4 regions of the Bradyrhizobium sp. NC92 genome follow, and region 1 is predicted to be linked to each of the others. Evidence: riboswitches for the same ligand, from Rfam matches in the RefSeq annotation. Region 1 holds a riboswitch; each other region holds the start of a gene.
What was found. A riboswitch is a leader RNA that binds a small molecule or an ion and turns the genes downstream of it on or off. The one in region 1 is predicted to bind cobalamin.
Positions count from the first base shown of each region.

Region 2: another riboswitch for cobalamin. It lies ahead of N2602_RS14400 (energy-coupling factor ABC transporter permease); the one in region 1 lies ahead of metE (5-methyltetrahydropteroyltriglutamate--homocysteine S-methyltransferase).
Region 3: another riboswitch for cobalamin. It lies ahead of N2602_RS14335 (DUF1636 domain-containing protein); the one in region 1 lies ahead of metE (5-methyltetrahydropteroyltriglutamate--homocysteine S-methyltransferase).
Region 4: another riboswitch for cobalamin. It lies ahead of N2602_RS14420 (TonB-dependent siderophore receptor); the one in region 1 lies ahead of metE (5-methyltetrahydropteroyltriglutamate--homocysteine S-methyltransferase).

Region 1 covers NZ_CP104171.1:6,854,871-6,858,896, reverse strand. The annotation lists gene N2602_RS32075 (nodulation protein NodZ) at 1-948, shown strand, start outside; cobalamin riboswitch at 1,553-1,754, shown strand; gene metE (5-methyltetrahydropteroyltriglutamate--homocysteine S-methyltransferase) at 1,857-4,026, shown strand, end outside.
Region 2 covers NZ_CP104171.1:3,106,254-3,110,279, forward strand. The annotation lists gene cobM (precorrin-4 C(11)-methyltransferase) at 1-448, shown strand, start outside; gene N2602_RS14390 (cobyrinate a,c-diamide synthase) at 448-1,758, shown strand; gene cobA (uroporphyrinogen-III C-methyltransferase) at 1,755-2,486, shown strand; cobalamin riboswitch at 2,532-2,751, shown strand; gene N2602_RS14400 (energy-coupling factor ABC transporter permease) at 2,788-3,465, shown strand; gene cobF (precorrin-6A synthase (deacetylating)) at 3,505-4,026, shown strand, end outside.
Region 3 covers NZ_CP104171.1:3,093,628-3,097,653, reverse strand. The annotation lists gene cobN (cobaltochelatase subunit CobN) at 1-501, opposite strand, end outside; gene cobW (cobalamin biosynthesis protein CobW) at 501-1,535, opposite strand; gene N2602_RS14335 (DUF1636 domain-containing protein) at 1,532-1,906, opposite strand; cobalamin riboswitch at 2,000-2,221, opposite strand; gene cobO (cob(I)yrinic acid a,c-diamide adenosyltransferase) at 2,262-2,897, shown strand; gene N2602_RS14325 (cobyric acid synthase) at 2,905-4,026, shown strand, end outside.
Region 4 covers NZ_CP104171.1:3,110,519-3,114,544, forward strand. The annotation lists gene cobT (nicotinate-nucleotide--dimethylbenzimidazole phosphoribosyltransferase) at 1-1,052, shown strand, start outside; gene N2602_RS14415 (histidine phosphatase family protein) at 1,045-1,617, opposite strand; cobalamin riboswitch at 1,689-1,892, shown strand; gene N2602_RS14420 (TonB-dependent siderophore receptor) at 2,007-4,026, shown strand, end outside.

The DNA of each region.
Region 1 (4,026 bases):
CGACGGCGGACCGGATTCGGGGATTGCCTATGGTCGTTGGCATCAGCTTGGCGTTACGCAAAGCGGACCGGGCGGACGTTGGCAATCGATTGGCGTGGCTCATGTTATCTCGATCAGCCATTCACCAACGCCTTTCCAGTGTTCTTCGAGCCAGTTCAAGCCATCGACGGGGTGCGGGTCATTTGCGATGACCGGATCAATCAAATGTCATTTCCAGGGCCGTTCTTCCCATCTTGGTGGAATAGGGCACCGATAGATTGCGTTTATCGCCCAGATGAACAGATCTTCCAGGAGCGTGACGAGCTGGACCAACTTTTCCAAAGTCCGGAAGATGTCGATGCTAACACTGTGGTGTGTGACGCCTGCTTAATGTGGCGCTGCGATGAGGATGCCGAACGGCAGATATTTCGGACGATCAAACCCCAACCGGAAATTCGGGCTCGAATTAATGCCATTTACCAAGAGCACTTTGAGGGACACAGCATAATCGGAGTTCATGTTCGTCACGGCAACGGCGAAGATATCATGGGACATAAGCCCTATTGGGCGGATCCGGAACTCGCCTTTCGGCAGGTATGTACTGCCATCCATAAGGCGAAAGCGTTACCGCATCCAAGCCCGGTGAAGCTGTTCTTGTGCACGGACAGCACGCTGATGGTCGACAAGCTATCTGGAATATTCCCCGATCTCTTCACTATACCCAAGCATTTCCAGGCACCTCATGCTGGACCTTTACATAGTGCAGAACTTGGCGCCGAAGGCGGGTTCTCTGCCCTGATTGAGATGTATCTCCTCGGGCGGTGCGATACGGTCATTCGGTTTCCACCGACGAGCGCCTTCACGCGCTATGCTCGCCTCTTTGCGCCCCGCGTTATGGAGTTCGATTTGAAGGATCCGACGCGATTGATCCTTATTGAAGGATCGCCGGAACGGCTGACGGCCTCATGAAAGTCAGCGGATCATCATCTGCTAGACGTTATGGCGATCGGTATTCCAGCATCCATTCAGATGCCAATCTGATGGCGAAGGTAGATGTCGATGATGTGAATCGGTCCTTGAGGCGATACAAGAGTGGACAAAGCGCCTGACGCCGTGCGCGATCGAGGTGGCGCTAAGTTTTGGAGAACGTGGTGCGGCGCGGCGATTACGTGATCGATGATTATTGCGCCTGAATTGGTCAACTCATTCGAGAGGTCCTACACAGCTTCGGGCAAGCCGCTCCACGAACGTGCCGACTTGATCAAGATTCGGAAGTCGAAGACCAGACGCCTCCGCCTGCGCGCTCGCTGTTTCGGCCAAGACCGCACTTTGGATCATGCTCTGGCGGTCGCCTCGGGCAGTCGCTCGCAAATCGTATTGGAGACAGCCGAGTGAAGATCCTGCACGTGCACAAACGGTCGACTGAATATCTACGATCCACCCGTGCGCAGGTCACGAAAGGCCCGGCCATGCGGCGCATGCCTCGGATTGGGATGCCTCTCATTGGCGTGTGCCAAATCGGCGAGGATGAGGCGGTGATATTCAACGGTTGACGGAACGGTGGTTTTGCAGGTAGTTCATTTTCGTTCGAGGTTCTCTGGGTCCCGCTTGATCCGGAGCTAAGAGGGAAGCCGGTGTGATGCCGGCGCTGCCCCCGCAACTGTAAGCGGCGAGCCGCTGTCCAATAGTGTCACTGAAGCCGGTTGGCTTCGGGAAGGCCGGACAGCAGCCATGACCCGCGAGCCAGGAGACCTGCCCCGACAACGTTTTCGTCCACGGGCGGGGTGTCCCGGTGGTGCGTCAAGAAGTCGCCGCCGCGGCGGCCTTTACCTGTGCGCATCCACCATCGCCTTGCCCCAAACCATGGGGTTGAAGCGATGTCTAACAGTTCACTTTCCGTTGCCACGCTAGGTATGCCACGCATCGGTCCGCGCCGGGAACTCAAATTCGCGCTCGAGAGCTACTGGGCCGGTAAGTCAAGCGAAGCACAGCTTTTCGAGGCTGCGGCTGGACTTCGCCTCGCCAACTGGGCGCGGCAGAAATCGCTCGGCGCGACCATCATTCCTTCGAACGACTTCTCGCTGTATGACCATGTGCTTGATACCAGTGTGATGGTCGGCGCGATTCCTGACGGTTACGGTTGGGTCGCAGGTCCAGTGTCACTCAAGACCTACTTCGCCATGGCGCGCGGTGCAGGAGAGGATCAAGATGCGGATCGCCGGCACGGCCATCATCAACAGGGCCCGGCAGCGCAGGAAATGACAAAGTGGTTCGACACCAACTACCATTACATGGTGCCGGAATTTCGCAAGGACCAAACATTCAAGCTTTCCTCTCGTAAGCCGATTGAGGAATATGAGGAAGCAAAGAGCCTTGGATACCAGACGCGCTGTGTGCTGGTTGGCCCGGTCACCTTCCTGAAGCTCGGCAAGAGTGCAGATCCGGGATTCAATCCACTGTTGCTGCTCGATCAGCTTCTACCGGTCTACGTCGATGTCCTTCGCGAACTAGCCGCGCGAGGTGCGGAATGGGTTCAGCTCGACGAACCCTGCCTGGTCCTCGACCTCGACGAGGTATCCCGCGGCGCGTTGGGGCGGGCCTATGCCCATTTCGCAAATGCGGTGCCCGGCCTCAAAATCATGCTGGCTACCTACTTTGGGAGCCTCGGCGACAACCTCGATACTGCCTTGGCCTTGCCGGTTGCCGGGCTTCACGTCGACCTGGTGCGGGCGTCAGATCAGTTGAGCGCAATCGCCGCCATAGCTCGCAGCGATCTCGTTCTCTCACTTGGGGTCATTGACGGACGCAATGTCTGGCGATCCAATCTGTCGGACTTGTTCAACAAGTTGGCGCCAACTATAGCAAAGCTCGGTCATAACCGCGTCCAGATCGCCCCTTCGTGCTCGCTGCTTCATGTCCCGGTCGACGTCGAGCTCGAAAGCGATCTCGATTTTGATGTAAAGAGCTGGCTGGCGTTCTCGGTCCAGAAGATCAAGGAGCTGACGACCGTGGCAAGTGCGCTCGCCGGCAAGCATGCCCGCGTATCGCGCCTCCTTGCGGCCTCCAAGAGGGCGGCCTTAGCGCGCGAGAAGTCGTCCAAGATTCACAACGCCAACGTCACCCGGCGCATGACTACGATTGACCAAACAATGCGTCGCCGTCAAAGTCCGTACGCGCGCCGTGCCGAGCTTCAGCGCGCTCGGTTCGCCTTGCCAACATTCCCAACGACGACGATTGGATCATTCCCGCAGACCGCAGACATTCGCCGTGCCCGTGCGTCCCACGCGCAGGGAACGTTGACTGCCGCGCAATACGAGGATTTCCTCAAAGCGGAAACGGCGCGTGCGGTCAGATGGCAGGACGACATAGGGCTCGACGTGCTCGTGCATGGCGAGTTCGAGCGCAATGACATGGTGCAGTATTTCGGTGAGAAGCTGTCGGGCTTCGTCTTCACAAAGCACGGTTGGGTCCAGTCCTATGGCTCGCGTTACGTCCGCCCACCGATTCTGTTTGGGGACGTCTCCCGTCCGAAGCCGATGACGGTCGACTGGTGGCGCTATGCGCAGTCGCTGACCGAGAAGCCGGTGAAGGCAATGTTGACCGGGCCGGTGACCATTCTGAACTGGTCGTTTGTTCGTGATGATATCTCGCGAAGCGAGGCTTGCCTACAGATCGCGCTCGCGATCCGGGACGAGGTGGTCGACCTTCAGAACGCTGGAGCAAAAATGATCCAGATAGACGAGGCCGCGTTGCGTGAGGGATTGCCGCTACGCAAATCACAGTGGAAAAGCTATCTCGATTGGGCCATAGACGGCTTTCGCATTTGCTCCTCAGTCGTTGCGGACGAAACGCAGATCCATACTCATATGTGCTATTCCGAGTTCAACGACATCATCGAGGCTATCTCAGCGATGGATGCCGACGTCATTTCGATTGAGACGTCGCGGTCGAAGATGGAACTGCTAGACGCCTTCCGAAGTTATAAGTACCCAAATCAGATCGGGCCGGGCGTCTATGACATCCATTCGCCGCGCGTTCCTGAAACGG
Region 2 (4,026 bases), 3.7 Mb from region 1:
ATTCTCGGCTGCCGCAGCGGCACTGGAAACCGAGCTGACGCTGCCCGGTCTTGCTCAGACGGTCGTGCTGACGCGCACGCCAGGTCGAGCCAGCGCGATGCCCGAAGGCGAGAAGCTCGCCGCGTTCGCTGCGACCGGCGCGGTGCTCGCGATTCACCTGTCGATCCATCTGCTCGACCAGGTCGTCGCCGAGCTGACGCCGCATTACGGCGCGGATTGCCCGGTCGCGATCGTCTGGCGCGCGAGCTGGCCGGAGCAGCGCATCGTGCGCGCGACGCTGGCAACGCTCGATGCGGCCGTGGGCAGCGAGATGGAGCGCACCGCGCTGATCCTGATCGGCAAGACGCTTGGCGCTGCGGATTTCGACGAGAGCCGCCTCTATGCCGCCGACTACGACCGCCGCTATCGCCCGGTCGGTGCCGAGCCGCGCTTTCCGGAGGCGTCGTGATGCCGGCTGCGCTCGTCATCTCCGCGCCGGCCTCCGGCGTCGGCAAGACCACGCTGACGCTGGCGCTCGCCCGCGCCTGGCGCCATCGCGGACTGAACGTGCAGTGCTTCAAGAGCGGGCCAGACTATATCGATCCCGCCTTCCACGCCGCCGCTACGGGACGCGCCTCTGTCAACGTCGATAGCTGGGCGATGGATCGAACGACGATCGCGCATCTCGTCAGCCGCGGCACGGACGCCGACATTGTCCTCGCCGAAGGCTCGATGGGCCTGTTCGACGGCGTCGCCGCACGCGGCGTCTCCGGCACCGGAGCGACCGCTGACATTGCGGAGATGCTGGGCTGGCCGGTGGTTCTTGTGATCGATCCCTCCGGCCAGGCGCAGACCGCGGCAGCGATCGCCACAGGCCTTCGCGATTACCGCGCCGGCGTGCGCCTCGCGGGCGTCGTGCTCAACCGCGTCGCCAGCCCGCGCCACGAGGATCTGGTGCGGCGCGCGCTGAACGAGGCCGGCATCACCGTGTTCGGCGCGCTGCCGCGCCATGCCGAGATCAGCCTGCCGAAGCGGCATCTCGGCCTCGTGCAGGCCGAGGAGCAGGCCGAGATCGGCAAGCTGATCGACGAGGCCGCGCGCTTCGTTGCCGAGCACGTCGATCTCGATGCGGTGCTCAACTCGGCGGGCAAATGGTCGCCGCAAGCTGCGGCGAACGATATGAGCGTAACGCCGCCCGGCCAGCGCATCGCGCTGGCCCGCGATGCGGCATTCTCCTTCGTCTATCCGCACATGCTGGAAGCCTGGCGCGCGGCGGGCGCCGAGATCGTGCCGTTCTCGCCGCTGGCCGACGAAGCGCCCGATGCGAGCGCCGACGTGTGCTGGCTGCCAGGCGGCTATCCCGAGCTGCATGCCGGAAAGATCGCGGCCAATGCGCGCTTTCGCAGCTCCTTGCGCGCTTTCGCCGAGACACGGCCCGTGCATGGCGAATGCGGAGGCTATATGGTGCTGGGCACAGGCCTCACCGACGCCGACGGTATCAGCCATGAGTTGACGGGGCTGCTCGGCCTGGAGACCAGCTTTGCCAAGCGCCGCATGCATCTCGGCTATCGTCTGGCCGAACTCGCCGCGCCGATGCCGGGGCATCGGCCGGGTGCGCGCCTGCGCGGCCACGAGTTCCACTATTCGACCATCCTCACCCAGCCCGATACGCCGCTCGCGGTCGTGCACGACGCCACCGGCACAGTCATTGCAGAGACCGGCTCGCGCCGTGGCCATGCCACCGGCACGTTCTTCCATCTGATCGCGGAGGACCGGTGAGCGGTTTTGTCTCTTTCGTCTCCGCCGGCCCCGGCGACCCCGAGCTCCTCACGGTGAAGGGCGCCGCGCGGCTGCGCGAGGCCGATGTCGTGCTCTATGACGACCTTGCCTCCGGCGCGATCCTCGATCTCGCCCGGCCCGGTGCCAATCTCGTCGCGGTGGGAAAGCGGGCCGGGCGTCCTTCGACCAAGCAGCACCACGTCAACCGTCTCCTGGTCGACTACGCCGCAACCGGCGCGCGCGTGGTGCGCCTCAAGTCCGGCGATGCCGGCATTTTCGGCCGGCTCGAGGAGGAGCTGGAAACACTGCGCGAAGCCGGCATCGGCTACGAGATCGTTCCCGGCGTCACATCCGCTTGTGTCGCCGCCGCCGAGGCCGGCATTCCCTTGACCCGGCGGCATACCTCCCGCCGGGTGCAGTTCATCACCGGTGCTGATGTCACCGGCGAGTTGCCGCCCAATTTGAATTGGGCCGCGCTGGCTGATCCCGAGGCCACGACCGTGGTCTATATGGGCCGGCGCACCTTTCCGGCGCTTGCCGCAAAATTGATCGCGCACGGTCTCGCCCCCAGCACCCCGGCGCTGTTCGCCGAATCTCTCGGGCGTCCCGACGAACGGCTGGTCCGTACCACGATTGCCGAGCTTGCCGAGCAGCTTGGCCGCGGCGGCGCCGCTTCCACCGCCGCCGTGATCCTGTTCGGCGCGCTGGCGGGAGAATATCCGGCATGACGGCTCCGGCAGCGGTTCGCCCCTTGACGCCCGCAATGCGAAAGGGGCACACAAGAGCGGCATGGTGCTCGACGCGGCGCAAAGCGCCGGAGCATAATCGGGAATGGGGATGGGCGGACCCAGTTGCGGCGCCCAAAACCCCAGCCGCCCCCGCGACTGTAAGCGGTGAGGGGCTCCGAACCGCCACTGGACCGCAAGGTCCGGGAAGGCCGGAGAACCCAGTGAACCGCGAGCCAGGAGACCGGCCGTGCACGTATTGAGGCCAAGGCCGTCGGGTGTGACGGCAGGAAGGAATTGAGCCATGCATATCGAACCCGGCGTCGTGACGGGCGCCAAGCTCGTGTTGAGTTACGCAACCGGCATCGCCGCAGGTGGCATTGCCTTGAAGCTTGCGGCCGAGACCGTGCGCGAGCAGGGCGTCGTGTCGTTCGCGGCGCGGACGCTCGCCACCACCGGCCTCGTCTTCACCTTCTTCGAGATCCTGCCGCACTTCCCGGTCGGCGTCTCCGAGGTGCACTTCATTCTCGGCTCGACACTGTTCCTGCTGTTCGGCGCGGCTCCCGCGGCGTTCGGCCTTGCGCTCGGCCTGCTGCTCCAGGGCGTTTTCTTCGAGCCGGCCGACCTGCCGCAATATGGCATGAATGTCACGACGCTGCTGGTGCCGCTGTTCGCGATCCAGGCAATCGCTGCCCGGATCATTTCGCGCAACAGCGCCTATGTTGATTTGAAGTATCGGCAGGCGCTGGCGCTTTCGACGACCTACCAGGCCGGCGTGATCGCCTGGGTGGCGTTCTGGGCGCTTTATGGTTCCGGTTTCGCCATGAGCAACCTCGCCAGCATCGCGACGTTCGCGGCGTCCTATGCACTGGTCATCGTGATCGAGCCGCTGGCCGATCTTGCCGTGCTGGCGCTGGCGAAGTCTCTGCGTGGTGTCACCGCGCCTGGCCTCGTCACGCCTCGCCTGCACAACGCGGCTTAAGAGACAAGGGGCGGCCGTCATGGTCGCCCCGTACGCCCGATGCTCACGCTCTCCCTGATAGGCATCGGTTGCGGCGATCCCGAGCAGCTCACGCGCGCCGCGACCCGCGCCATCAACGCGGCCGATCTCGTCCTGATCCCGCGCAAGGGGAGCGCAAAATCCGATCTCGCCGATCTCAGGCGGACGATTTGCGCGGATGTGCTGACCAACGACAAGACCGTTATCGCCGAGTTCGATCTTCCGGTGCGGGATGCCGGTGAAGCTGATTACCGCAAGGGCGTGGACGATTGGCACGATGCGGTTGCCGCGACCTGGTCGCAGACGATCGCAGATCATCTCGGGATCGAAGGCAAGGTCGCGCTGCTGATCTGGGGCGACCCGTCGCTCTACGATTCCTCGCTGCGCATTGCGCGGCGATTGAATCCGTTGCCGACAATCGAAGTCGTGCCCGGCATCACCTCGATCCAGGCGCTGTGTGCGGCGCATGCGCTGCCGCTCAACGATATCGGCGAGCCCTTTCTGGTCACGACGGGCCGGCGCTTGCGCGAGGGAGGCTGGCCG
Region 3 (4,026 bases), 3.8 Mb from region 1:
AGGTCCGGCGTAGAGCCCCGAGGCGAGCGCGAGCTGCGCGATCGCGGCTTGCGCGGCGACCGGACCGCCGGTGTCGCAGAGCACCTTGAGCCGACGCAGCGTCGAGACCGGCAGGGTCGAGTACGCATCCAACCGCGTGTCGTCGCGGCCGTCCGCCGGCAGCGCGGCGAGCACGATGTTATGCTCCTTCGCGAGTTGCTGGAGCGCCGCAAGCCCGTACGCCCAATAGGATTCCCCGCCGATCAGGCGCACCAATATGCCGCGCGCCTGCGACAGCGTGCGCTCGATATAGGTGTCGACCGACAGCGGATGACGCAGCTCGGCGAGATTGGCGAGCCGCAGCGACGGCAGGCTGCCTCGGCCGCGCCGCCAGCCGGCCGCAAACGCGGCAAGGTCGGAATCCGAATACGAGAGCACCACGAGATCGGCCGGGTCCTGGCCGATGTCTCTTGGCGTCGCGGTCTCCTCGAGACCGCGGCTCTCGCGGAAGACGACGTGCATCAGACTCCCAATCCTGCCTTGATGGCGGACTCGTCGATATCGCCGTGCTCGCCGATCACGACGAGCTTGGACTGCCTGTGACCCGCGCCCCATGGCTTGTCGAACTGGTGGCGCACGCGCTCACCGACCGCCTGCAGCAACAGGCGCATCGGCTTGCCCGCGACCGCGATGTAGCCCTTGGCCCGCAGCACGTTCTGCTCGCGCGCCAGCTTCTGCACCGATGCGACCAGCGCCTCGATATCCGCCACCTCCGGAAGGTCGATCACGACGGAGGCGAAATCATCATGCTCGTGCTCTTCCTCGCCGTCATGATGCGAGGGGCGCGCGGCGAGATCGTTCTCGGCCGCCGCACCGAGCCCGAGAATGACGCGCGCATCGATCGCGCCGTCTGTGACCGGCAGCATCGGCACGCGGCGCGACATCTCGGCGGTGATCGCCGCCTTTGCGGCTTCGATGCCCGCGGTGCCCGCAAGGTCGGCCTTGGTCAGCAGCACGATGTCGGCACAGGCGATCTGATCCTCGAACACCTCCGACAGCGGCGTCTCGTGATCGAGATTTTCGTCCGCCGCGCGCTGCGCTTCGACCGCAGCCGGATCCGGCGCGAAGCGGCCGGCCGCGACAGCCTCGGCGTCGGCCAGCGCAATCACGCCGTCGACCGTGATGCGCGAGCGGATCTCCGGCCAGTCGAACGCCTTCAAGAGCGGCTTCGGCAATGCCAGGCCGGAGGTCTCGATCAGGATGTGATCGGGCCGCACCGGCCGCGCCAGCAATTGCTCCATCGTCGGAATGAAATCATCGGCCACCGTGCAGCAGATGCAGCCATTGGCGAGCTCGACGATGTTCTCCTCCGGGCAGTTCGCATCGGCGCAGGATTTCAGGATCTCGCCGTCGACGCCCTCGCTGCCGAACTCGTTGACGAGCACTGCGAGCTTCTTGCCGCCGGCATTGCTGAGCAGATGCTGGATCAGCGTCGTCTTGCCGGAGCCGAGGAAACCGGTGACCACCGTAACCGGGACTTTTGCGAGCGAGTTCATTCAGCGGCCTCCGGCACGACGGCAATGGGGGGAATGCGGGCAAGCGACTGCTTGCGGAAGATTTCGGGTCGGCTGCGCCAGGGCACGATGCCATCGGGCGCGGCCGCGTAGGCAGCGGCGCCTGCGACCACGTCCTGCGCATTCGCATCGGACAGGCGGCCATAGACATAGGACCAGCGGCCGGGCGCGCTGAGCGCGACCGAGCAGCCCTGGCTGCAGGCCGACAGGCATTCGACGGGAACCACGTTGACGCCCTCCGGCACGCCGGCCTCGAGGATCGCGCCGTGCAGGCGCTTGCCGGGCGTCGTCTCGCCCTCGCCCAGCGTCTGGCCGGCGCGGCAGGTGATGCAGACATGAAGTGTGACGGTCATCGCCTCTTCCAGATAACAGCGGGAGGCGATGAGGCGCACGGACCATTCTCCTGAAGGCCCGCTTCCCCGTCGCGGAACACCCCGTCCGCCGGTCCAAAACTCGTCCGCGCTGGCAGGTCTCCCGGCTTGCGGAGCAGGGTTTTGGCCCTTCGATCCCCGCCTTCCCGATTCCAAAAGGAATCAGTGGCTTCGGGCATCTCTCCGGTCACGGTCGCGGGGGCGGCTGCAGTTTGGATCCAAATCTTGCCGATTCGGACCCTATCGCATTCCCTCTTCGCCTGTCATAGGACAGGAACCAACGCCGGGCCACCATTTGCCGGTGGCCGCCACTTGTCAAGCCGAAGGACCGGGTCCCATGACGTCTGAACCGGATACCCAATCAGCCGAGGATACCGACATCAGGCACGCCCAGAAAATGGCGAAGAAGAAGGCCGCCCGCGACAAGATCATGGCGACCAAGAGCGGCGAAAAGGGCCTGATCATCGTCCATACCGGCGCGGGCAAGGGAAAATCCTCCTCGGCCTTCGGCATGATCGTCCGCTGCGTCGCGCATGGCTTCCCTTGCGCGGTGGTGCAATTCATCAAGGGCGCCTGGGATACCGGCGAACGGCGCCTGCTCACCGGCCATTTCGGCGATCTCTGCCAGTTCCACGCCATGGGCGAAGGTTTTACCTGGGAGACGCAGGACCGTGCCCGCGACATCGCCGCCGCACGCGCCGGCTGGGAGAAAGCCAAGGAGCTGATCCTTGACGCGAACTTGCGTATGGTCGTGCTCGACGAGATCAACATCGCGCTCCGCTACGACTATCTCGACATCGCCGAGGTGGTGGAGTTCCTGACGACGCAGAAGCCGCCGATGACGCATGTCGTGCTCACCGGGCGCAACGCCAAGGACGAGCTGATCGAGATCGCCGACCTCGTCACCGAGATGACGCTGGTCAAGCATCCGTTCCGTTCCGGCATCAAGGCGCAGGCCGGCGTCGAGTTCTGAAGGCACGATGGCACGCGCATTGATGATCCAGGGGGCCGGCTCGGACGTGGGCAAGTCGCTCATCGTCGCCGGCCTCGCGCGCGCCTTCACGCGCCGTGGTCTGCGGGTGCTGCCGTTCAAGCCGCAGAACATGTCGAACAACGCCGCCGTCACCGTCGATGGCGGCGAGATTGGCCGCGCCCAGGCATTGCAGGCGCTCGCCGCAGGTGTCGAGCCGCACACCGACATGAACCCGGTGCTGCTCAAGCCCGAGACCGATGTCGGCGCGCAAGTCGTGGTCCATGGCAAGCGCATCGCGACCGCACGCGCGCGCGAATACGCGGCGATGAAGCCGTCGCTGATGGGCGCGGTGCTGGCGAGCTTTGAACGGCTGAAGGCGCGGGCCGATCTGGTGCTGGTCGAGGGCGCCGGCAGTCCGGCCGAGGTGAATTTGCGCAAGTCCGACATCGCCAATATGGGCTTTGCCCGCAAGGCGGATGTGCCGGTCGTGCTGGTGGGCGACATCGATCGCGGCGGGGTCATTGCCCAACTGGTGGGCATCAAGACGGTGATCGATCCCGACGACGCCGCGATGATCTCCGGCTTCGTCATCAACAAGTTCCGCGGCGACCCCACGCTGTTCGACGACGGTTACAGGCTGATCGAGCAAAAGACCGCATGGCGCGGTCTTGGCGTGCTGCCCTGGTTCGCGCGTGCCGGCGAGCTGCCGGCCGAGGATGCGCTCGGCCTGCGCGACGCACGCAAGCCCGGTCAATGCAAGATCGCCTGTCTCGCACTGTCGCGGATCGCCAATTTTGACGATCTCGATCCTCTCAAGCTCGAACCGGGCGTCGATCTCGTAATGGTGCGCCCAGGCGAAGCAATCCCGGGCGACGTGCGCCTCGTTATCATCCCCGGTTCCAAATCCACCCGCGGCGACCTCGCCTTCCTGCGCGCGCAAGGCTGGGACATCGATCTCCTCGCGCATCACCGCAGGGGCGGCCATGTGCTCGGCCTCTGCGGTGGCTATCAGATGCTGGGCCGCAGCGTCGCCGATCCCGAGGGCATCGAGGGACCTGCGGGCGACACGCCGGGCCTCGGGCTTCTCGATGTCGAGACGGTGATGAGCCCGCAAAAAACCCTCACGCGC
Region 4 (4,026 bases), 3.7 Mb from region 1:
TGCTTCCCGAATGGGTCACCCAGAACTGCCCCGAAATCTCCGCGGTCCATCGCGTGGCGGCCGTTGCGCGGCAGGCGCAACTGACGAAGCCGACGGGCGCGCTCGGCCGGCTGGAGCAGCTCGCGATCGAGCTTGCGGGCCTGCAGGCCACCGAGCAGCCGCGCGCCGCGCGCGTCCCGATCATCATCTTCGCGGGCGACCACGGCATCGTCGGACAGGGGGTGTCGGCCTATCCGCAAGCCGTCACCATCGCGATGATGGCGAATTTTGCCTCCGGAGGCGCCGCGATCTCGGTGCTGGCGCGCGAGCTGGGTTCGAGCCTCGAGGTCGTCGATGCCGGTACGCTGTCCGAGGTGCAGATGGCCGGAATCGTCACCGACAAGCCGCGCGGCGGCACGCGCGATTTCAGTGCCGAGGCCGCGCTCACCCCGGCGGAATTGGTCTTCGCCTTTGAGGCCGGCCAGCGCGCGGTGGCGCGCGCCGAGGCCGGCCGGCCTGATCTCTTGATCTTTGGCGAGATGGGGATCGGCAACACCACGACGTCAGCTGCGATTGCTGCGAGCCTGCTCGGTGTGAGCGCCGAAGAGATCGCCGGCAGCGGCACCGGCGTCGATGCGGCCGGCCGCGTACACAAGGCGCGGGTGATCGATGCGGCGATCGCACGCCATCGCGTCGCCGGAGCCTCGGTCGAGACAATCCTGTGCGCGGTCGGCGGCCTCGAAATCGCGGCGATCTCGGGCGCCATCATCGCGGCCGCGCAACGCCGCATTCCCGTATTGATCGACGGCTTCATCGTCTCGGTGGCGGCGCTGGCGGCGGCGCGGCTCAATCCCTCCTGCCAGCCGTTCCTGTTGCCCTCGCATCAATCGGCGGAGCAAGGACATCGGCTGGTGTTGCGCGCGCTGAACGTGCAGCCGCTGATCAGCCTCGATCTCAGGCTCGGCGAGGGATCGGGCGCCGCCATTGCGCTGCCGCTGGTGCGCTCGGCCTGCGCACTTCACAACGGCATGGCGACCTTTGCGCAGGCCAATGTGCCGGACCGGTCTAGCTGATCCGCTGATTGACCGAGACGACGCGCCAGCCGCTGGCGAGCCGGTCGATCCGGGTCAGCGACAACGGATCGATCACGAAGCGCAACGCCGCTTCCGGTGCGAGATCGAGCGCGATGCAGAGCGCGGCGCGGATCGTGCCGGAATGGACGACCAGCGCTGCGGAGCCTGCGCCGATCCGCGACAGGCCGAGGCGGACGCGGGCGACCTGATCCGCAAAGCTTTCGCCGTTCGGCGGCCGTCCGCGCGCCGGATCGCGCCAGAACTGCGCGTAGGCCTCGCCGCCGGTCGCGGCGAGCTCGTCATGCCGATGGCCGGTCCAATCGCCGAAATCCTGCTCGCGGAATTCGCTGACCAGCTCTGGTTCCAGCCCCAGCGCGCGCGCCGTCTCGACCGTGCGCCGCGACGGGCTGGCATAGCTTGCGACATCCGCGGGCAAGCGCTGCTTGAGAGCCACCAATGCCGCGTGATCGCCGAGATTGGCCGGCGCATCGGCTGCATGGATCGTCCCGGCTACGCCCGCGACAACCGCGTGCCGTATCAACCAGAGGAAGGTCTCGCCTTCCATGCTCATCTCCAAGGAAGCTTGTGCGGTCGCCACGACGCCGCAACTGGGACATTGACTCTGTCTTGGTGGTAATCCTAGATGCTCGCGACGGTTTTCCCGAGAGGGAATGAAAAGGGAATGCGGTGCGGGGAAAATTGTCCCCAATGCCGCGGCTGCCCCCGCAACTGTGAGCGGTGAATCCTTCGTCACGAGCCACTGGGTCCTCGGTCCCGGGAAGGCGACGAAGAGGTCACGACCCGCGAGCCAGGAGACCTGCCGTCAGCCGTGGTCACACGCGAAGATGTCGGTCGGGGAGTACAGACATTCGGCTTCATCGGACGGCTGCAAGGCCAAAAGGTGAGACCTCGTTCGCTGTGACGTGCCACTGACGTCATACCGAGGTTTGTACCGTGTCTTCCATCCGTATCGCACGACCGCGCCGCGTCCTGCTGGTTTCCGCCGCGTTCACGTCCTTCGCCGTTCTCGATCCGCCTGCCGCTCTGGCGCAGCAGGTCCGAGAGCCGCTGCCACCCGTCGAGGTCTCGCCCGCCCAGGCGCGCAAGCCGGCCAGACCGGCAGCAGGAGAGGCGGCGAGCGCGCGCCGCGCGGCAGCGCGCAGGCCGGCGGCGGTATCGGCAGCGCCAAAACCCGTCATGCCGGATCTGACGGCGCAAACGCCGCTCAACACCAATGCCGTTGCCGAAAGCGCTTCGCGGCTCGGCCTGACGGTGCGGCAGACGCCCGCGACCGTCGAGGTGATCTCGGCCGAAACCATGCGCGAGCAGGGCTATCGCACCGTGTCCGAGGTGGCGCAGGGCGCCGTCGGCGTCACCTCCGGCGACAACCCGGCCGAACCTTCCGCCTTCTCGATGCGCGGCTTCACCAACAGCCAGATCAACACGCTCTACAACGGCATCAAGATCGGTCCGCAGAACATGACCTCGCGGATCGTCGACACCGCCAATCTGGAGGCCGTGGAATTCCTCAAAGGACCGGCCTCGCTGATCTCGGGCGAGGGTGCCGCGGGAGGCGCCATCAACTTCGTCACCAAGCAACCGCACACGGGAGCGATCCGCAACGAGGCAAATTTCTCCTGGGATTCGCTGAATTCGTTCCGGGCCCATTACGGCTCAGGCGGCAGCACCAATGTGCAAGGGCTGGACTATCGCTTCGACATCAGCCGTTCCACGCTCAACGGCTTTGCCGACGACACCAACGTCAAGACGTTCGGCACGTCCGGCCAGCTCAATTACCGGGTCTCCGACAGCCTCAAGATCTGGGGTGCGGTCGAGTATCGCGAAGACCGCTCGAAGGCCTATTGGGGCGCGCCGCTGGTGCCGGTCGCCTTCAGCGGTTCGCATGCGACGACGGGGATCGTCTCCGGCAATTACGTCTCGAATTACAACGGTACCAATCTCGGTGCCGTCACAATCGACGACCGCACCTTCAACACCAATTACAACGTTCTCGATAACCGCAACGTGGCGCAGGAAGTGTGGCTGCGCGGCGGCTTCGAGCTGAAGCTCGCGCCTGACCTCACGCTGAAAAGTCAGGCCTATGGCTATGGCGCCGAACGGACCTGGTTCAACAACGAGATCGAGGCATTCAACTCCACCACGAACCTGGTCGATCGCGAGCGCTTCTATGTCGCCCATAGCCAGCGGCTGGTCGGCAACATCACCGACCTGATCTGGGACACCAACATCGCAGGATTCGACAACCGGTTGGTCACGACGCTCTCGTCGAGCTATCTCGATTTCGTCAGGCCCGGCGCGGCAAACTTTCCCGGAGATTCCGTTTCGCTGGTCGATCCCAACCGCGGCTTCTACGGCCTGCTCACGACACAGCAGCAGACCGCGCGCATCGACAACGAAGCGTTGTCGTTCGAGGACCGGTTGAAGCTGACGCGCAGCTTCGCGTTGATCGGGGGCCTGCGTGTCGAGCACATCGGACTCGACCGTAACTCGACCGACAAGGCCGGGCTGGAGAAGGCAGGCTTTCCGTACACCAAAGACTGGGCGCCGGTGACGGGCCGCATTGGCTACACCTGGGAGGCCGTGCCCGGCCTGACCTTCTTCAGCCAGTACGCCACCGGGGCCGACGTCGCAGCCAACAACATCTTCCTGCTGTTGCCGACCCAGCCACTGGACCTGACGACGTCGCGAACCTACGAGACCGGCGTCAAGCATCTGTTCTGGGACAATAGGGCGGAGTGGTCGTTCTCGGCCTACGACATCCTGCGCAAGAACGTCTATGCGGCGGCCGGCGGGCAGGCGCTCAATATCGCCGGGCGGCAGGAGTCCAAGGGCGTCGAGCTTGCCGCCTCGGTGCGGCCGATCGAGCCGCTTCGGTTGTGGGGCAACATCGCCTATGTCGATGCGCGCTATGCCGACTACAATTTCGTCGGTGGCTCGTTCTCCGGCAATACGC